3 regions of the Streptomyces capitiformicae genome follow, and region 1 is predicted to be linked to each of the others. Evidence: predicted binding sites of a transcription regulator. Region 1 holds the regulator's gene; each other region holds the start of a gene.
The links. The regulator HspR, encoded in region 1, represses chaperone genes until heat shock. The targets are predictions, from matches to a motif close to TTGAGNNNNNNNNNCTCAA.
Positions count from the first base shown of each region.

Region 2: the regulator HspR is predicted to act here: its motif matches at 2,126-2,144, upstream of lon (endopeptidase La).
Region 3: the regulator HspR is predicted to act here: its motif matches at 2,894-2,912, upstream of clpB (ATP-dependent chaperone ClpB).

Region 1 covers NZ_CP022161.1:8,281,359-8,288,419, reverse strand. The annotation lists gene CES90_RS37265 (fibronectin type III domain-containing protein) at 1-1,138, shown strand, start outside; gene CES90_RS51705 (fibronectin type III domain-containing protein) at 1,171-2,589, shown strand; gene CES90_RS37255 (hypothetical protein) at 2,718-3,260, shown strand; gene CES90_RS37250 (heat shock protein transcriptional repressor HspR) at 3,332-3,784, opposite strand; gene dnaJ (molecular chaperone DnaJ) at 3,790-4,968, opposite strand; gene grpE (nucleotide exchange factor GrpE) at 5,023-5,697, opposite strand; gene dnaK (molecular chaperone DnaK) at 5,694-7,061, opposite strand, start outside.
Region 2 covers NZ_CP022161.1:8,480,875-8,487,935, reverse strand. The annotation lists gene CES90_RS38165 (rhomboid-like protein) at 145-939, shown strand; gene CES90_RS38160 (GNAT family N-acetyltransferase) at 1,342-1,986, opposite strand; gene lon (endopeptidase La) at 2,167-4,623, shown strand; gene CES90_RS38150 (MarR family winged helix-turn-helix transcriptional regulator) at 4,833-5,327, shown strand; gene CES90_RS38145 (protein phosphatase 2C domain-containing protein) at 5,344-6,129, opposite strand; gene CES90_RS38140 (sensor histidine kinase) at 6,507-7,061, shown strand, end outside.
Region 3 covers NZ_CP022161.1:4,590,765-4,597,825, forward strand. The annotation lists gene clpB (ATP-dependent chaperone ClpB) at 199-2,823, opposite strand; gene CES90_RS20460 (pyridoxamine 5'-phosphate oxidase family protein) at 2,951-3,370, shown strand; gene CES90_RS20465 (Rieske (2Fe-2S) protein) at 3,521-3,856, opposite strand; gene CES90_RS20470 (helix-turn-helix transcriptional regulator) at 4,158-5,177, shown strand; gene CES90_RS20475 (helix-turn-helix transcriptional regulator) at 5,174-6,169, shown strand; partial or broken gene CES90_RS20480 (LuxR C-terminal-related transcriptional regulator) at 6,166-7,061, shown strand, end outside.

The DNA of each region.
Region 1 (7,061 bases):
GTCCGACCTGGCCGGCTACCGCGTGTACCGGTCGACCACCTACCCGGTCGTGCTCCCCGAGGCCAACCTGGTGAGCGAGCGCGGGCAGTACGAGTCGTACTACTCGGAGACCCCGCCGGCCACCGGCGACTGGTACTACTACGTCGTCACCGCCGTCGACACACACGGCAACGAGTCGGCCGCCTCCGGCACCGCGATGTTCGAGACATGGGACAGGACCCCGCCGACCGTCGCCGCCCAGGACCTCAAGGCGGTGGACGGCGAGCACGACGTCACGCTGAGCTGGTCCTGGGACCAGACGTGGGGCACGGATACCACGTTCAAGGTCTTCCGGAACGGCTCCGCGATCGGCTCCAGCTACGGCACCTCCTTCGTGGACACCTCCGTCCAGCGCTCCACGTCATACACGTACACGGTCCGCGCCGTCGACGGCGCCGGCAACCTCGGCCCCGTCTCGGCCTCCCTGACGGTCGACCACGTCGGCGACTACACGGCCCCCGGCCCGGTCACCGGACTGACGGCGACCCCAGTGGAGAACGGGATCAAGCTCGACTGGGACGACAGCCCCGCCGCCGACGTCGCCGACTACCAGATCCACCGGGGCGTGTACGCGAACGGCGAGTGGACCTACACCGACATCAGCGACAGCCTCCCCTACGGCACCACGTGGTCCCAGAACCTCGACCGGATGCTGCCCGACGGCGAGAGCTACCGCTACAAGGTCGTCGCCGTCGACGGGGACGGCAACGCCCTCGACGCCGCCTCGGCCGAGGTCCCCACGGTGGGCGCCACCGAACTCGACATGCGGCCCACCGAGGCCACCCCGGGTGACGGGTCGCCGATCGCGTCCATGAACGTCGACGACTACGGCGTCCTCCTCGGCGCCGAGGGCATCCGGTCCATGGGCTGGGACTACAACGCCGAGCAGGACCCGAACGGCCCGGCGGCCCACTTCCGCGTCTACCGCTGGGACCCGGCCACCGCCGCGTACGTCAAGCTCACCGACACGGCGGACGCGAACACCTACTCGTACACGGACTCTCACGCGAAGGCCGGCACGACGCTCTTCTACCGGGTGACGGCCGTGTACGCGGACGGCACGGAGTCCGTGCCCGTCGGCGCCCACACGCTCACCTGACCACCTCACAGAGAGAAAGACCCCAGCGCCCCATGACTCCCGCCAGAATCGCGACGGCCGCCGCCCTCGCGGTCGCCACCGCCGCCGGTCTGCTGACCGCCACCGCCACGACGGCGAACGCGGCCGTCACCTGCACGTCCCCCGTCTTCAAGCGGCAGTTCTACGGCAACACCACCTTCTCCGGGACACCGAAGAAGACCGACTGCGACTCGAAGATCAGCGAGAACTGGGGCACGGGAGCCCCCGCCATCGGCCTGCCGAAGAACTACTTCGGCGTCCGCTGGACCGTGACCCGCGACTTCGGCTCCGGCGGCCCGTTCACCTTCACCGCCGCCGCGCAGGACGGCATCCGGGTGTACGTCGACGGCGTCCGCAAGATCAGCCTCTGGACGAACGTCTCCACCACCCAGAACAAGACGCTCAACCTCACCATCCCCTCCGGCAAGCACACCCTCCGCATCGACTACGTCAACTGGACCGGCGCCGCCAACGTCTCCTTCGCGTACGCGCCCCGCACGTCGGCGACCGTCGACACGGTCAAGCCGCTCGTCCCGACGGGCTTCTCGGTGGCGTACGACAAGACCACCGGCAAGGCCGAGCTGATCTGGCTGAAGAACAAGGAGATGGACCTCCGCGGCTACCGCGTGTACCGCCGCGCGGAGGGCGCTGCCTTCGCCGAGCCCCTGGTGACGACCACGGGGACGTCGTACACGGACGCCACCCTGCCGGTCACCGGCGAGACGTACCACTACGAGGTCCGCGCCCTCGACCTGGCCGGGAACGAGTCGACGGGCACCGCCGACCGGGCCGTCACCACCGTCGACCGGGTCGCACCCGGCGTTCCGCAGGGCGTGGACGTCACCGACGCCTCCGAGGCGGGCGGCATCCGCGTCGGCTGGGCGGCGGTCACGGGGGCGTCGTCGTACCGGGTCCACCGCGCGGCGAGCGCCGACGGCACCTACACCCAGGTCGGCACCACGGACCAGCTCTCCTACCGGGACGCGACCGCCGAGGTGGGCGTCACCTACCACTACCGGGTGACCGCGGTCGACGCGGCGGGCAACGAGTCCACGCCCTCCGCCTCCGTCAGCGGGCGGCGCCGGGACGACACACCGCCCTCCGCCGTCACGGGGCTGACCGCCACGCCGACCGAGTACGGCTTCGAGCTGAAGTGGGACGCCAACCCGACGCCCGACCTGGCCCGGTACGTCGTCTACGGCGGCGAACTCGTCGGCGACGAGGGGGAGAAGATGTGCTACGCGGGCGAGGTGGAGTGGCTGTCGGCCGACACCACCTCGTACGAGTACCAGACCGTCCCGGACGGCGAGGAGCGCTGCTTCTTCATCGACGCCGTCGACGACGACTGGAACTCCCACTACAAGTGGACCGGCGAGGCGAACGTCGTGGTCGCGACCGAGCTGAACACACTGAGCGAGCCGACCGGCCAGTGACGGGACGGTGACCGGGTTCGACGACACGTCCGTGGGCCGCGTCCAGCGGGGTGTCGCCGTGGAACGCGACGCCGGGTGCCCGCGTCCTTCTCATCGACAGCGGCTTTCCCCCAGCGAAGGACCACCGTATGCCGAAGGACCCAGCACCCCAGGCCGAGCCGGTCGTGGAAACCCTCGTGGTGGACGACCGGTTCGGTGAGATCTCCGTGCGGCTGGACGTCGTACGGGGCGAGGTCGTCGTGGCGGGGGAGCGGGTGCCCCGGATCGAGATACGGCGGGCCGAGGGGACCGAGGCGGAGGAGTACATCCCGGTCGGGACGCGGGACGGCACCCTGCTCACCCTCACCGTCGACGGCACGGACGCCGTCATCGAGCCCGCCAAGGGCCGGCTGACCCGGCGTTCGTTCCGCGTCGACGTCCGGTACGGGGAGCACTCCTGGCGTCTGGTCCCCAACTCCACGGACGACAGTGGTCTGTTCCGCGACGCGACGGAGCACATCGGGGACTTCTCCTCCGAGGGCGACGGCAGGGTCGTCGGGGAGTGGCGCGCGGACGCCGAGCCGGAGGCCCTCGACGCCGCCTTCGGCTACGCCCTCGCCGCCGCGTTCGGCACGGGCGCCGAGCCCACGTGGACGCTCACCGCGCAGGGTTTCGGCGACTTGTTCTTCTGACGGGCACACCACGCAAGGGGCCCTGCCGGTACCGGAAGTACCGACAGGGCCCCTTCGCTCGATGCGTCGCGTCAGTCCGACGTCTGCCGCCCCTTCGGCCGCCACACCACCAACGCGCTGCTCTGCTGCATCTCCTGGTACGGCACCAGGTCACGCCGGTACGACGCGTGCACCGCGGCCTCGCGCTGCCGCATCGCCGCGGCGGCGCCGTCGAGCGCGGCCTCCATCTCGGCGACCCTCGCCTGGAGCGCGGCGACCTGGTTCTCCAGCTCGATGATGCGCTTGATGCCGGCGAGGTTGATGCCCTCGTCCTGCGACAACTGCTGAACGGTGCGCAGCAGTTCGATGTCGCGGGCCGAGTAGCGGCGGCCGCGCCCGGCGGTGCGGTCCGGGGAGACCAAGCCGAGGCGGTCGTACTGACGCAGAGTCTGCGGGTGCAGACCGGAGAGCTGGGCGGCCACCGAGATGACGTACACCGGTGTCTCTTCCGTCAGCTCGTAAGGGTTTCTACGGCGGCCGTCCATCACACTCATGCTCCCTTCGCGGCCTGGAACAGCTCCGCCCGCGGGTCCTCGCCCGCGGTCGCCTCGCGATACGCCTCCAGCGCGTCACGAGCCTTCCCCGACAGGTCCTTCGGGACACTCACCTCGACCGTGATCAGCAGATCCCCGCGGGTGCCGTCCTTGCGGAAGGCGCCCTTGCCGCGGGCCCGCATCGTACGGCCGTTGGGGGTGCCCGGGGGCAGTTTCAGGGTGACCGGCGGACCGCCCAGGGTCGGGACCCTGACCTCGCCGCCGAGCGCCGCCTCCGGATACGTCACCGGCACGGTCACCGTGAGGTTGTCGTCCTTGCGGCCGAACACCGGGTGCGGGTCGACGTGCACGACCACGTACAGGTCGCCCGCGGGTCCACCGCGCTCGCCGGGCGCGCCCTTGCCGCGCAGCCGGATCCGCTGGCCGTCGGAGACGCCCGCCGGGATCCGGACCTGCATGGTGCGGGACGACTTGGCGCGGCCCGAGCCCTTGCAGATGTCGCAGGGGTTCTCGGCGATCAGGCCCCGGCCCTTGCAGTCCGGGCAGGGGTCGGTCAGCGAGAAGCCGCCGCCGGAGCCCCGCGCGACCTGGCCGGTGCCGACGCACGTCGGGCACACCCGGGGGGTGCCGTTGGCGTCGCCGGTGCCGGAACAGGCCTTGCAGGGCGACTGCGAGGACATCCTGAGCGGTACGGTCGCGCCCTCGATGGCCTCGGTGAAGCTCAGCGTGACCTCGGACTCGATGTCCTGGCCGCGCCGGGGCTGCACCCGCGTGGTGCCGGAACTGCCCCGGTTGAACAGGCCGCCGAAGACATCGCCGAGCCCGCCGCCGAAGCCGCCCGCTCCCTGGCCGCCCTGGGGGCCGCCGCCGAAGAGGTCGCCCAGGTCGAAGTTGAACGAGCCGGCGCCGGCGCCGGGTCCGGGACGGAAGCCGCCGTTGCCGAAGAGGGCGCGGGCCTCGTCGTACTCCTTGCGCTTCTTGGGGTCACCGAGTATGTCGTTCGCCTCGGAGATCTCCTTGAAGCGCTCCTCCGCCTTGGCGTTGCCCTTGTTGGCGTCCGGGTGGTACTCGCGGGCGAGCTTGCGGTACGCCTTCTTGATCTCGGCCTCGGTGGCATCCTTGGGCACGCCGAGGACCTTGTAGTAGTCCTTCTCGATGAAGTCCTTGGTACTCATCCTCGACGTCCCTCCTTCCACTCACCGTGCACGTCACCGTGCACGCCGTCGGCGTCAGCCCTCGTCCGGGCCACCGCTCTCCTTGTCGTCGGCCGTCTCGGTCTCTTCGGCCTTGACGGTCTGCGCCCCCGGCTGGGGCTCGGCCACGGCCACCCGCGCCGGGCGGATGGTGCGCTCGCCGATGCGATACCCCGGCTGGAGAATCGCCACGCACGTCGTCTCGGTGACATCGGGCGCGTAGCTGTGCATCAGGGCCTCGTGGATCGTCGGGTCGAAGGGCTCGCCCTCCTTGCCGAACTGCATCAGCCCCATCTTCGCCGCGACGGTCTCCAGCGACTCCGCGACGGACTTGAATCCGCCGACGAGTTCGCCGTGTTCCCGTGCGCGGCCGATGTCGTCGAGTACCGGCAGGAGCTCGGTCAGGAGGTTCGCGATGGCGATCTCCTTGACCTGGATCCGGTCGCGCTCGACCCGACGACGGTAGTTCTGGTACTCGGCCTGGAGCCGCTGGAGGTCCGCCGTGCGCTCACCGAGCGCCGTACGCACCTGGTCCAGCTGCGCCGTGAGGCCGGCCACCTGGGCCGCTGCCCCCGCGTCCCCGGCCGGGGCCGCCCCCTCCTGGGGGGCGGCCTTCGGCTCAGCGTCCTCGGAGCCGGAGGGGACGTCGGGCTGCTGCGGCTGAGCCGACTGCGGCTGCTGCTCGTCGAAGCCCGGGGTCTCCTCCGTCACGCGGCACCGTCCTTACGGTCCTCGTCTACGATCTCGGCGTCGACCACGTCATCTTCGGAGCCGCCGGCCTTGGCCCCACCGGCGGTGGCACCCTCCGGCCCGCCCGCGGCCTGCGCGGCCTGGGCGTCGGCGTACAGCGCCTGGCCGAGCTTCTGCGAGACGGCGGCGACCTTCTCGGTGGCGGTGCGGATCTCGGCGGTGTCCTCGCCCTTGAGGGCTTCCTTCAGCTCGCCGACGGCGGCCTCGACCTCGGTCTTGATGTCGCCCGGGACCTTGTCCTCGTTGTCCTTGAGGAACTTCTCGGTCTGGTAGACGAGCTGCTCGCCCTGGTTACGGGTCTCGGCGGCCTCGCGACGCTTCTGGTCCTCCTCCGCGTACTGCTCGGCCTCCTGGCGCATCCGGTCGACCTCGTCCTTCGGCAGCGAGGAGCCGCCGGTGACGGTCATCTTCTGCTCCTTGCCCGTGCCCAGGTCCTTCGCGGTCACGTGCATGATGCCGTTGGCGTCGATGTCGAAGGACACCTCGATCTGCGGGACGCCGCGGGGCGCCGGCGGCAGACCGGTCAGCTCGAACATCCCGAGCTTCTTGTTGTACGCCGCGATCTCGCGCTCGCCCTGGTAGACCTGGATCTGCACGGACGGCTGGTTGTCCTCGGCGGTGGTGAAGATCTCGGACCGCTTGGTCGGGATCGTCGTGTTCCGCTCGATGAGCTTGGTCATGATGCCGCCCTTGGTCTCGATACCGAGGGAAAGCGGCGTCACGTCGAGGAGCAGAACGTCCTTGACCTCACCCTTGAGCACACCGGCCTGGAGCGAGGCGCCGATGGCGACGACCTCGTCCGGGTTCACACCCTTGTTGGCCTCCTTGCCGCCGGTCAGCTCCTTGACGAGCTCGGCGACGGCCGGCATACGGGTGGAGCCACCGACGAGAACGACGTGGTCGATCTCGGAGAGGTTGATGCCCGCGTCCTTGATGACGTTGTGGAACGGCGTCTTGCAGCGCTCCAGAAGGTCGGCGGTCAGCTGCTGGAACTGCGCCCGGGTGAGCTTCTCGTCCAGGTGGAGCGGACCCTCGGCGGAGGCGGTGATGTAGGGCAGGTTGATCGAGGTCTCGGTGGAGCTGGACAGCTCGATCTTGGCCTTCTCGGCGGCCTCGCGGAGCCGCTGGAGCGCCATCTTGTCCTTGGCGAGGTCCACACCGTGCCCGGCGCGGAACTGCTGCACCAGGTAGTCGACGACGCGCTGGTCCCAGTCGTCACCACCGAGGTGGTTGTCACCGTTGGTGGCCTTGACCTCGACGACACCGTCGCCGATCTCAAGGAGGGACACGTCGAAGGTGCCGCCACCGAGGTCGAAGACGAGGAT
Region 2 (7,061 bases), 200 kb from region 1:
GCTCAGTCTTTAGGAACGGTTCGACATGGCGGGGCGGTTTCGGGCTTATGCGGAGCGAGTGTTGCGGGGGATGAGACGGGATGTCCCGTAAGGCTGTCGGTTGCCTGCGAATCGGGTGGTGGGTGGTAGGGGTCACAGACTGGGATGGGCAGGGGCGTTGAGAGTGGGGTGAAACGGAAGGGGCGCTTCATCGTGGACGCCGTGGAGACCGCGGAGGGGGCTGGTGGGGCTGACGCGACGCCGTCGGTCACCGGGCCTGTCCTCGACGGGATCCCTCGGCCGCCCGGTGCGGCGCCCGTCCGCCCCACCCCGTCCCCACGCCGGCGCACGCTCCCGCGCCCCTGGCGACTGGTCCCCGCTCCCCGGGGCACGCCCTTCACCTTCTCGTACGCGACCGTCCTGGTGATCACCTCGATCGTGGCCGAGTACGCCGACCCCGCCCTGGTGCACGCCCTGCACCAGGGGTCCAGCACGGACGTGGCGCACTTGGTGCAGAGCCCTGTGCTGGTGCTGTTCGCGAGTGCGCTGTGGGTCGCGGGCGGGATCGGTTCGCCGTACTTCCTCGCTTGTCTGCTGGTCCTGACCGCGCTGGAACGCCGGATCGGAGGGTGGCGTACGGCCGGGGTCTTCCTGCTGGGGCACGTACTGGCCACGCTCGCGACCGAGGTTCCGGTGGGCCTGGCGGTGGCGGTCGGTCACCTGCACGGGACCTCCCTCCACCGTCTCGACTACGGGATCAGCTTCGGGGTGGCGGCGAGCGTCGGGGCGTTGGCGGGGGTGCTGTCGCCGTGGTCGCGGTGGCCGATTGTGGTGTCGGTCGGCGGGATGCTGGTGGACGACCTGATCGCCTTCACGGATCCGATGACGAACTGGGGGCATCTGCTGGCGCTGGCGATCGGGGTCGCCATGTGGCCGGTGATGCGGCGCTGGAGGGCTTAGGCGGCTCGGGCCGCCACGACGGCCGCGTAGCCGCCGGCCGTGTCGAGCGCCTCCAGCGGGCCGAGGAAGGCGGCGCGGCCGGAGGAGGGGACGGCCACGTCGCCGCAGGCGCCTCAGGTTCTCGGACTGGGGGAGCGCGACGTTGCCACCGCGAGCAACTGCACACCTAGGGATCGCGCCGGCTTCGGGCTACGGCGCCTTGATGCTGCCGGTGTGCGTGCCACGCCCCGCGGCCCAGGCGTGATCCAAACGACAGGCCCTGGCGCTAGTACCCGACCGGTTCCTGATCAGGGGCAGCCGTAGGCCTCCGGAGGGGGTTGTGCGAGTCGCTTCCACGAGCGGGTCGGCCTTTCCTCCGTAGCTCGCCGCCCCGCGGAGCAGCGGTGTACGCCTCGCCTCGGGTCAGCCTGTGAACCTCGCGCTCGTCAGTGGTGCCGTCACCGTCCAGCCCAGTGACTCGTACAGGGCTCGGCCCTCCGGTGTGCCGCCCAACACCCCTGTCTCCGCTCCTTGTTCGAGGGCGGCCCGGGTGAGGGTGTGCATCACCAGTGTGCCGAGGCCGCGGCGGCGGTGGTTCGGGGACGTTTCTATCTGGTCGACGACCGCGGTCGCCCCGGTGGGGGCGATCTGGCCCCGCGCGGCCCAGGAGCCGTCCGGCGCGGCGATGAGCGCGCGGGTCACGCCGCCGCGGGACCAGGAGCGCAGCCGGTAGCCGTCGGGCAGGGGCGGGGCGGCCTCCCGCGCCGTCAGGTGTACGGACATCAGACAGCCCGGCTCGGGATCGATCCACCAGCCCTCACCCAACCAGGGGGCGACCCGTTCCGGTTCCTCGAAGATCTTCAGCCACACCCCAGGCCCGGTCACGGCCTGTGCCACCTTCCGGACCGTCGCCTCCTCGACCCCGCCGCGCGTCGCGCCGAAGACGTGGCGGGTCACGTGGGTGGGGGTTCCCACGTCGATCGTGCAGCCCCAGGGCTCCACCATCGGCGGTGCCGCCCCGCGCGAGACGACCCATCCGTCGACCCAGGCCCGCACGATTTGGTCCACCTTGCCACCCCGTGGTTGTAGATTGTAAGAGATGAATGTGCCTAGAGGGTATTACGTGCGTGGCCCCATGGGGGTCGCCGCGGTGATCGCCCACAGCGAACGCCGTCAGCCCCGGGGAACATCTCGACGCTCATGTGCATTGAGTCGACATAGCTCAACTTGACTGCCGAGGGAGAGATCATGGCTTCGACGTCCGCACCGCTCACCCTGCCCGTACTGCCGCTCGACGAAGAGGTCGTGCTGCCCGGCATGGTGGTGCCGCTGGACCTCAATGACACGGATGTACGGGCCGCGGTGGAGGCAGCTCAGGCGGCGGCGCGGACGGAGCCCGGGAAGCCGAAGGTGCTGTTGGTGCCGCGGGTCGACGGGGCGTACGCGAGTATCGGCGTGCTCGGAACCGTCGAGCAGGTCGGGAGGCTTGCCGACGGGGATCCGGGGGCGCTCGTCCGGGCCCGCAGCCGCGTGCGGATCGGGGCCGGGACCACCGGGCCGGGGGCCGCGCTGTGGGTCGAGGGGACCCGGGTCGAGGTGAGCGTGCCCGAGCCGTTGCCCGGGCATGTCGCCGAACTCGTCAAGGAGTACAAGGCACTTGCCACCAGCTGGCTGCGCAAGCGTGGTGCCTGGCAGGTCGTGGACCGGGTGCAGGCCATCGACGATGTGTCCGCGCTCGCCGACAACTCCGGGTACTCGCCCTTCCTCACCACCGAGCAGAAGATCCAGCTGTTGGAGACCGGCGACCCGATCGCCCGGCTGAAGCTCGCCACGCAGCAGCTGCGCGACCACCTCGCCGAGCAGGACGTCGCGGAGACCATCGCCAAGGACGTCCAGGAGGGCGTCGACAAGCAGCAGCGGGAGTTCCTGCTGCGGCGTCAGCTCGAAGCCGTGCGCAAGGAACTGCGCGAGCTGAACGGGGAGAAGGAGGGCGAGGAGTCCGACGACTACCGGGCCCGCGTCGAGGCCGCCGACCTGCCCGAGAAGGTCCGCGAGGCCGCCCTCAAGGAGGTCGACAAGCTGGAGCGGTCCAGTGACCAGTCACCCGAGGGCGGATGGATCCGGACCTGGCTCGACACCATCCTCGAACTCCCTTGGAACGAGCGGACCCAGGACGCGTACGACATCCAGGGCGCGAAGGGTGTTCTCGACGCCGAGCACGCCGGTCTTGAGGACGTGAAGGAGCGCATCACCGAGTACCTCGCCGTGCGCAAGCGGCGTGCCGACCGGGGGCTGGACGTCGTCGGTGGGCGGCTCAACCAGGGGGCCGCGCGAAGCGCCTCGGTTGAGGGTGGTGGTGGGCGACGGGCGGGCGGTGCCGTGCTCGCCCTCGTCGGGCCGCCCGGTGTCGGCAAGACCAGCCTCGGGGAGTCCGTGGCGCACGCCATGGGGCGGAAGTTCGTACGGGTCGCGCTCGGTGGCGTGCGCGACGAGGCGGAGATCCGCGGGCATCGGCGTACGTACGTCGGGGCCCTGCCCGGCCGTATCGTGCGGGCGATCAAGGAGGCCGGGTCCATGAACCCCGTCGTCCTGCTCGACGAGATCGACAAGGTCGGGTCCGACTTCCGGGGCGACCCGGCGGCCGCGCTGCTCGAAGTGCTCGACCCCGCCCAGAACCACACCTTCCGGGACCACTACCTGGAGGTGGAGCTGGACCTGAGCGATGTCGTCTTCCTCGCCACGGCCAATGTGCTGGAGGCGATTCCGGAGGCGTTGCTCGACCGGATGGAGCTGGTGCGGCTGGACGGGTACACGGAGGACGAGAAGGTCGTCATCGCCCGGGATCACCTGCTGCCGCGGCAGTTGGATCGGGCCGGGCTCGGCGCCGACGAGGTCGCCCTCGACGAGAGCGCGCTGCGCAAGCTCGCCGGTGAGTACACGCGCGAGGCTGGTGTGCGGAACCTGGAGCGGGCCGTCGCGCGGCTGCTGCGCAAGGTGGCCGCCCAGCACGAACTGGGCGAGCGGGAGCTGCCGTTCACCATCACGGACGGCGATCTGCGCGGCCTCATCGGGCGCCCGCACCATGTGCCCGAATCGGCCCAGGATCCGGCGGAGCGGCGTACGGCCGTGCCGGGTGTCGCGACCGGGCTCGCGGTCACCGGGGCGGGTGGCGACGTGCTGTACGTCGAGGCGTCGCTGGCCGATCCGGAGACGGGCGCGGCGGGGCTGACGCTCACCGGACAGCTGGGCGACGTGATGAAGGAGTCCGCGCAGATCGCGCTCTCCTTCCTGCGCTCGCACGGCGCCGAGCTGGAGCTGCCCGTCGCCGACCTCAAGGACCGGGGCGTGCACATCCACTTCCCGGCGGGGGCCGTGCCCAAGGACGGGCCGAGTGCCGGTATCACCATGACGACGGCTCTCGCCTCGCTCCTCTCCGGCCGGCTCGTGCGTACGGACGTGGCGATGACCGGTGAGGTCTCGCTGACCGGGCGGGTCCTGCCCATCGGCGGCGTCAAGCAGAAGCTGCTCGCCGCGCACCGGGCCGGCGTCACCACCGTCGTCATCCCCAAGCGCAACGAGCCCGACCTGGACGACGTCCCCGCCGAGGTCCTCGACAAGCTCGACGTCCACACCGTCACCGACGTCCGCCAGGTCCTGGACCTGGCCCTCGCCCCGGCGGAGGTGGAGGTTCCGGTCGCGGCGTGAGCGGCTTCGCCCCGAAGGCTCCGGTGGCGGAGTGACGGACGCCCACCGGATGGCGGAAGGCCCGGGTCCCTGCGGGACACCGGGCCTTTTCGCCTGTCAGCGGGGGCCGGGGTGCGGCTGAGGTCGGTCCGCGCCTGCGAAATACTGACGTCGGCAAATCCAGACAAAGCGAGAACCCAGACAGAGCGACAACGGAATCAGGAGCTGATGTGCACGACGAGGGCGGAAACGGCGACGGGAGCGGTGCCGGGGCCGGCCTGCCGACGGGCGGCATGGACCAGGCCTTCCTGGCGCTGGAGCGGGAGCTGACGGTCCTGCTGCGGCGCGCCCGCGCCAAGTCCGGCGAGATGGCCCGGGCGGTCCACCCGGACCTGGAGTCCGCCGCGTACGGTCTGCTGGCCCGCCTCGACGAGGCCGGTCGCCTCCGCGCCACCGAACTCGCCGCGTACATCGGCGTCGGCAAGGCCACCATGTCCCGCCAGCTCCGCGCCCTCGAACACCTTGGCCTCATCGCCCGCGAACCCGACCCCGCCGACGGCCGCGCCTGGCTCGTCCACCTCACGGACGAGGGACGCGCGCGATTCCGGGCGGTACGGGACGCGCGGCGCGTGGCGTACGTACGGCAGCTGGCGGGCTGGGACCGCGACGAAGTGGCTGAACTGGCGCGGCTGCTGCACCAGCTGAACCGGGGAGCGGACGGCTGACGACCGGGGGCGCCCCTCACAGCTCCGCGAACACCACGCTCGAGTCGTCATGCGTCTTGCTCGGCCCCAGGAACCGCCGCTCGACATCGGCCCGTTCAAGCTCCCGTACGCGGTCCACCAGCGCTCCCGCGCCCTCCTTTCGTATGAACGTGAAGCAGTCCCCCCAGTCGCCCTCCCGGAAGCGCTCGACCCATCGGGTCGCCCCGTCCGTCAATGCGGCCAGGGCCCGGACCTTCTCGCGAGGGACCGTCCCTGTCACCGCCCGGACGGCCACGGACGGATCGGCCGCCGCCGTCCAGAAGCCGCCCTCCTTGTTCCGGACGGTGGAGTCGGCGATGGCGGCCGTGGCGAGTGAAGCCCGCGGGAGTCGTGACAGGCGGTCGTCCAGGACCGCCGTCACCGATCCGTCCGGTGCCTCGAACAGCAGGGCCGAGTCCGACAGCACCAGGTACTCCACGGCCGTGGCCGACCAGCGGGCGAGGACCACTGTTGCCTGTGGAGTTCTTGGGTGAGAAAGGTCACAGGTTTGCGTATGCGCCTCAGCGGTACGAGAAATGGCCTGTGAGAGGACGTCAGGCAACGGCGAATCCCGCTGCGAAACGGACAGTTCGGTCAGGGTACCGCCGAGACGGGAGCTGAACCATGCGACCGAATGTCGACAGCCGTAGTCGGTGGGCGGTGGTGTCACGCCGTCCAGGAGGACCAGGGTGCCGCCCTGCCCTCCCGCGGGAAGCGCGACCGCCGCGAAGTCCTCGTTGGGGCCGGTCGGGTCGCCGGGCTCCGAGACGAGTTCAGTACGCATTCGGCCAGTCTGCACACACCCTCCATAAGATCCACGAAAGGCCGACAATGGTTGCCGTGCGGCCCGGACCTTCCAGGCCGGGCGCCGGGTTTGGCATGGAATGATCGTGAGCGGTGAAGCGCGGCGGCGAATACTGTCAAAGCGCGTCGCCGACGTCCAACCGGCCCCCGGCCCGGGGCGTTGGCGCGAGCCGGAGGAACTTGCCCGCCAACTCCCCGGGGATGTTCACTCCTTCGGGTGGCGGGACTGACGATGCGGGACCACTGCCCACCGGCACTGGGAGGGTCGGGAGCCGTACCGGGGGGACGGCCGTAAGTGACCAGTTGACGGAACGTCACCCGGGCCATGGGTACATCGAGTCAGGAATGCGAGCACCGGTGCAGAAGACGCGGCCTCGGCGCGCGGAGAAGAAGGCAGCCAAGAAGGCGGCATCGACGGCCTCCGCGGCCTCCCCGAACCGGCAGGGGCCGGTACAGCGGCAGGCTCCCACCGTCGGCACCGGGCGCAAGGCGCATGTACGCAACCGGCTCATCGTGGCCGTGGCCGTCGTCGCCGCCGCCATAGCGGGTGCCGGGGCGCCCTCGATCCTCGCCGCCTCGGAGCAACTGCACGACACCCAGAACCTGGTGACGCTCGCCGAGCGGACCCAGCAGACCCTCACCCTCGCCCACGCGCTGGGAGACGAGCGCGACGAGGTCACCGCCTACATCGCCGCCGGGCGGCCGGACTCGGCCGCGCCGAGCAAGCAGCACAGCGACCGCGTCGACCTCCAGATCGAGGAACTGAGCGCGGACACCGACACCTCCGCCGCCCTGCGCGAGGACATCCAGTCCATCGCCGGCGTACGGAAAGCGGCGCTCTCCGATGAGAGCACCGCTTTCGAAGCGCACCGGGCGTACACCGCCGTCGTCACCGAACTCCACGCCCTCGCC
Region 3 (7,061 bases), 3.7 Mb from region 1:
TCCGCCATCCTCCCCCATGCGGGGCGGGGGGTGGCAACCCCTGACCCGCGCGGTTCGTCGTCCTTGGCCTGATCCGCCATGAGATTCAGCTCAGAGCGTGGCCGGGAACCATTCGGGTACCCCGGCCACCACGAATATCCCCGCTGTCTCGGCTGTCTCGGCTGTCTCGGCTGTCTCGGCTGTCTCGGCTGTCTCGGCTCACATGTCCTTCTCCATCGAGAGTCCGGTGGGCGGGCCCACGATCAGCCCCTCGCCCTCGCCGAAGGAGTCCACCCGTACCGTGTCGCCGTCCTTGATCTCCCCGGAGAGGATCTCCCTGGCGAGGCGGTCGCCGATGGCGGTCTGGACGAGGCGGCGCAGCGGGCGGGCGCCGTAGGCCGGATCGTTGCCCTCGTCGGCGAGCCAGGCGAGGGCGGCGGGGGTGACGTCCAGGGTGAGGCGGCGCTCGGCGAGACGCCGCGCGAGCCGGTTGATCTGGAGCTCGGCGATGCGTTCCAGCTCCGCCTTGTTCAGTGCGGAGAAGACGACCAGGTCGTCCAGGCGGTTGAGGAACTCCGGCTTGAAGGAGGTCCGGACCACCTCCAGGACCTGCTGCTTCTTCTCCGCCTCGGTCGTGACCGGGTCGACCAGGTACTGGCTGCCCAGGTTCGAGGTGAGGATCAGGATCGTGTTGCGGAAGTCGACGGTGCGGCCCTGTCCGTCGGTGAGGCGGCCGTCGTCGAGGACCTGGAGGAGGATGTCAAAGACCTCGGGGTGGGCCTTCTCCACCTCGTCCAGCAGGACCACCGAGTACGGGCGCCGGCGCACGGCCTCCGTGAGCTGGCCGCCCTCCTCGTAGCCGACATAGCCGGGCGGGGCGCCGACGAGGCGGGCCACGCTGTGCTTCTCGCTGTACTCCGACATGTCGATGCGGACCATGGCCCGCTCGTCGTCGAAGAGGAAGTCGGCGAGGGCCTTGGCCAGCTCGGTCTTGCCGACGCCGGTCGGGCCGAGGAAGAGGAACGAGCCGGTCGGCCGGTCCGGGTCGGCGATACCGGCGCGGCTACGGCGTACGGCATCGCTCACCGCCCGTACGGCCTCGGTCTGGCCGATCAGGCGGCGGCCCAGCTCGTCCTCCATGCGGAGCAGCTTCTGGGTCTCGCCCTCCAGCAGGCGGCCGGCGGGGATGCCGGTCCAGGAGGCGACGACGTCGGCGATGTCGTCGGAGCCGACCTCGTCCTTGACCATGGTGCCCTTGGCGGCCTCCTCCTCCGCCTCGGAAGCCTCCACCAGGGCCCGCTCCAGGGTGGGGATCTCGCCGTACAGCAGCTTGGAGGCGGTGTCGAAGTCACCGTCGCGCTGGGCCCGCTCGGCCTGGCCGCGCAGGTCGTCGAGCTTCTCCTTCAGCTCACCGACGCGGTTGAGGGACTGCTTCTCCTTCTCCCAGCGGGCGGTGAGGCCGCGCAGCTCCTCCTCCTTGTCGGCGAGATCGCGGCGCAGCTTCTCCAGCCGCTCGCGGGAGGCGGCATCGGTCTCCTTGCTGAGGGCCAGCTCCTCCATCTTCAGCCGGTCCACGGAACGCTGGAGCTCGTCGATCTCGACCGGCGAGGAGTCGATCTCCATCCGCAGCCGGGACGCCGACTCGTCGACGAGGTCGATGGCCTTGTCGGGCAGGAAGCGGGAGGTGATGTACCGGTCGGAGAGGGTGGCCGCCGCGACCAGCGCCGCGTCCGCGATCTGGACCTTGTGGTGGGCCTCGTAGCGGCCCTTGAGTCCGCGCAGGATCGCGATGGTGTCCTCGACGGTCGGCTCGGAGACCAGCACCTGCTGGAAGCGCCGCTCCAGGGCGGGATCCTTCTCGATCCTCTCCCGGTACTCGTCGAGGGTGGTGGCGCCGACCATACGCAGCTCACCGCGGGCGAGCATCGGCTTCAGCATGTTGCCGGCGTCCATGGCGGAGTCGCCGCCGGCACCCGCGCCGACGACGGTGTGCAGCTCGTCGATGAAGGTGATGATCTGGCCGTCGGAGTCCTTGATCTCGGCGAGAACGGTCTTCAGCCGCTCCTCGAACTCACCCCGGTACTTGGCCCCCGCGACCATCGCGCCGAGATCGAGCGCGACCAGCCGCTTGTCCTTCAACGACTCGGGAACGTCGCCCTTCACGATCCGCTGGGCGAGCCCTTCGACGACGGCGGTCTTGCCGACGCCGGGCTCACCGATGAGGACGGGATTGTTCTTCGTACGGCGGCTGAGCACCTGCACGACGCGGCGGATCTCCTGGTCCCGGCCGATGACCGGGTCGAGCTTGCCCTCCCGCGCGGCGGCGGTGAAGTCGGTGCCGAACTTCTCCAGGGCCTTGTACGACCCCTCCGGATCGGCTGTGGTCACCCGACGTCCTCCCCTGGCCTTCTGGAACGCCTCCTGCAGCTTCCTGGCGTTCGCCCCCTGACGGGAGAGTACGTCCCCGGCCTGGCCGCCCTTCTCGGCGATCCCGATCAGGAGGTGCTCGGTGGAGACGTACTCGTCGCCGAGCTCCTTGGCCTTGGCCTGGGCCTCGGTGATCACGGCGAGCAGTTCACGGCTGGGCTGCGGCGGCGAGACGGTGGACCCGGTCACGCTGGGCAGACCGGCGAGGATCTTCTCCGCGCCGGCACGCACGGCCGCCTGGTCGGCGTCGACGGCGGCCAGCAGGTCGGTGACGTTCTCAAGTGCCTGTTGGCCTCGCCCCTGGAGCAGGGCCAGCAGCAGATGGGCGGGGGTGAAGTCCGGGTGGCCCTCGGACACGGCCCGGTTGCTGGCCGTGTTGATCGCGTCCCGGCTCCTGTTGGTCAGCTCGGCGTCCACGTTCGTGTTCTCCTCCTTGCGTCAGCCCTGATCCACCTGATCCACGCTGACTTGAGCAACGTACACAAAGTTGAGTCTATTCCACTCAAGGCGGCGGGCGGGAGGTGAACTGGTTAGGTTGCTCAGCATGGCCGCCCACTCGTACTCCGTAGACCCGAACGCACCCGACGAGTCGTACCTCGGCTTCTGGCGGGAGCGGCACCTGTGCACCCTCACCACCCTCCGCCCGGACGGCAGGCCCCACGTGGTGCCCGTCGGGGTCACATACGACCCGGAGGCGGGGCTGGCTCGGGTGATCACCAACAAGACGAGCGTGAAGGTCGGCCATGTGCTGGCCGCCGGACCCGAAGGCGCCCCGGTCGCCGTCTGCCAGGTGGACGGGGGGCGCTGGGCGACGCTCGAAGGGCGCGCACGGGTGCGTACGGAGCCGGAGCGGGTCGCGGACGCGGTGCGGCGGTACGCGGAGCGGTACGGGCGGATGCCGGGCCCGAACCCGGACCGGGTCGTCATCGAGATCGAACTGACGGCGGCGATGGGGCGCGGCTGATCAGTTCCAGCCGGCGAGAGGGCTGGGGCGTACCGATGGACATCCTGAAATGTCGCCCCAAACCTGCAGCGGCGTCACCGTGTTCAGGTCACGGTGACGCCGCTGCTGGGGGGAAGCGCCTGAGCGATTTGAAACGACGGGGGAATCGCTTCAGGCACTGCGGGGGGTGGCTGAGACGGCCGTGGCGGCCGGGGTTTCCGGTTCGGCGAGCCGGTGGTCACGCTGGTCGAGATTGACGAAGATCATCCCGTACCGGACGGCACACCGCACAGGCTGCGGCGCGCCGCGCGGACGTCGCAGACACCGGTACGCCCGGATGTCCTCGTCATCGCCCCGCGTCACCACCACCGGCTCGCCGAACACGGTCACCATCAACGAGTCACCGCTGTGGGGGATGGCGGTGGCCAGGTCGATGAAGTGCCAACCGGAACGGTAGGCGGTGGCCATTTCACGGCGGAAGGAACGGTCGTCGGGTGGAGTGGTCATCGTCAGTCCCAGGAACTGTCTTCTTCGTCGGCGACTACGGAACCCGGACCGTCCGCACTGGCAACACGGGAACTCGCGTCCCAGCTACTGTCCGCCCGACCGCTGTCCACCCCACCGGCGAGGCCACTCAGGACCCCGAACGCCACAACCGTGGAAAGAGCAGCGGCAAGCATCGAGCGAAGCATTCTCTTCCGCATAGTCGGCTTCGTCCTCACTTGAAGGTCTCCTCTTCCCCCGTCGGATACGACGATGGCTCATTCGGGCACGTCATGGCCACATAATCGGTGCATCATGTTCCTGCATGTTCAGGACCCTGGGGGGTGGAGATTTGGGTATAAGCGAGACACAACCGACACATCCCCATGCTGTGACGGAACTGTGCGGTGAAGGCATCCGCCTCTACACGAACGCCCTACGAACCGGACGCGTGGCGCGCGCCGACGCGGAGACCGCCCCCTGCCTGATGGAATTCGCCCTCCTCCATCCCGACCCCGACGACCCGGACTACCTGCGCCCCGTACTTCCATCGGTTGCCCTGGCCCAACGACTCCATCCCATAGAGCGCGAGATCAGCGAGCGCAGACGGCTGTCGATCGAACTGGCCGAGGCCTTCGAGCCTCTCATGGCGGTCAGCGCCCAGGCCACGGTGAGCACCCACGCCATCAAGGTGCTGGAGGGCTCTGAACGCATCAACTCGGCGCTCAACCTGGCCACATCGGAATGCCGCTCCGAAATGCTCACCGTCCAGCCGGGTGGCCGCCGTCTGGAAAGCAACCTCGTCAAAGGGCTGGAGCGCGACAGACCGCTGATCGAGCGCGGCGTCAGCATGCGCACGCTGTACCAGCACACGGCCAGGTACAGCCCCGAGACGCTCGCCTACGTGGATCAGATCCCCGACGGCAAGGTGCAGATCCGCACGATCGACGAACTGGTCGAGCGCCTCATCATCTGCGACGAAACCGCGGCCTTCATCCCCATCCGCGAGGACCGGCGTGTCGCCCTGGAGATCCGCCACCCCGGCCTCATCCGCTACCTGATCAAGGTCTTCGAGTTCATGTGGTCCCGCGCGGTCCCCCTGACCGCCGGCGCCCCCTACGAGACCGCCCCCGACGGCATCACGGACATCCAGCACTCCATAGCCAAGTTGCTGGTGGAGGGCCACGTCGACGAGGCCATAGCCCGCCGCCTCGGTATGAACGTCCGCACCTGCCGCGCCCACATCGCCAAACTGGCTACGGCACTGGGCAGCGGCAGCAGGGCCCAACTGGGCTATCTGATCGCCGAGTCGGGGATCCTCAAGCAGGAGGGACCGCAAGAGTGAGTCCTGCGCACCCGCCCCACCGCGTGGAGGAACTGTGCGAGCCCGGTTCGGAGTTATACGCCCGAGCCCTGCGTGAAGGACGTGTCCGCACCGAGGACGCCGCCGACACTCCCTGCCTGATCGACTTCGGTCTGCTTCACCCGAACTTCGAGGACACGGAGTGGTTGGAACCTACGGCCCCGGCGACCGCCCTCCACCGCCTGCTGAAAAACACCGCGGAGCGCATCGCCGACGAGCGACGCCGCGAGGAACGGCTGACCGCGACGTTCGAGCCGCTGATGGGAATCGGCTCTGCGGCAGCGGCGGACACCAAGGCGATCAGGGTCCTCAGCAGCAAGGAGCGAATCAACGAGGCCATCTCCGAAGCGATGGCCGACGCGTCTCAGCAGCTCCTCGCCATCCAGCCCCACTCCGCATACCACAAACGCCTTGAGTTCAACGAGGCCGCTCACACCGCCGCCCTGGAACGCGACCAGGCACTGCTGGACCGAGGCTGCCGTATCCGCACCCTCTATCAGCACACTCTCCGCCACTCACCTCACGTAATCGCCCGCTATGAGCTCCTCGACGGCGACGTCGAGGCACGCACCCTGAACGAGGTCCTCGATCGGCTGCTCATCATCGACCAGACCGTGGCCTTCGTCCCCGCCAACAGGGACCGCACCGCCGCTGTGGAGATCCGCCACCCGGCGCTGGTGGACTACCTGGTCATGGTCTTCGACCGGCTGTGGCATCTGGCCGTCCCCATGTATCCCCAGGCCGTACAGCAACCATCGGTAAACGGCATCACCGCCCGCCAACGCGCCATCGCCGCCCTCCTCATCGAAGGCCACACCGACACCGCCATCGCCGACCGCCTCGGCATGAACGTCCGCACCACCCGCGTCCACATCGCCAAACTCGCCGCGACGCTGGGCAGCGAAAGCCGCGCACAACTCGGCTACCTCATCGCCCGGTCGGGGATCCTGGAACAAGAAGGAAGCGCGCAGTGAGCACAGCGACACACACGGAACACAGCGCGGAGGAACTATGTGCCAAAGGGGCGGAGTTATACGAACGAGCCCTCCGCGAAGGACATGTACGCAGCGAGGACACGACCGAGGCCCCATGCCTCGTCACCTTCGGGCTGCTGCAACCTGCCGTCGAGGATCCGGATCAACTGGAGCCCGTCGCCCCGGCCGTGGCGTTTCACCGGCTGCTGCGCAACGTCGAGAAACGTATCCGCGACGAACGAGACCGTGAGGCCCGGCTGGCCGAGGCGTTCGAGCACTGATGCGGGTCGACAGCCACCGAACGGCTCCGGCGGAGATCCCGACGATCACTCTCCTCGACGGCCTCCAGTGCATCAATCTGGCTATCGCACAGGCCATGGCCAACGCTACGCAGGAACTCCTCGCCGTCCAGCCCCACCACGGCCGCAAGCCGTAGACGTACACGCATCCCTGGAACGCGACCACGCGTTCCTCGGCCGCGGCGGCCGCATCCGCACCCTCTACGCACACGCACTCCGCCACTCGCCTCCGGCGATCGCCCGCTACGAACTCCTCCACGGCGAAGCCGAGGCACGCACCCTCAACGAGGTCGTCGAGCGGCTGCTCATCATCGACCGGACCGTCGCGTTCATCCCCGCAAGCCGGGACCGTACCGCCGCTGTGGAGATCCGCCACCCGGCCCTGGTGGCCTACCTGGTCACGGTCTTCGACCGGCTGTGGCACCTGGCCCTCCCCATGTACTCCCAGGCCGTACAGCAACCATCGGAGAACGGCATCACCCCACGCCAACGCTCCATCGCCGCCCTCCTCATCGAAGGCCACACCGACACCACCATCGCCGACCGCCTCGGCATGAACGTCCGCACCGCCCGCCTCCACATTTCGAAACTCG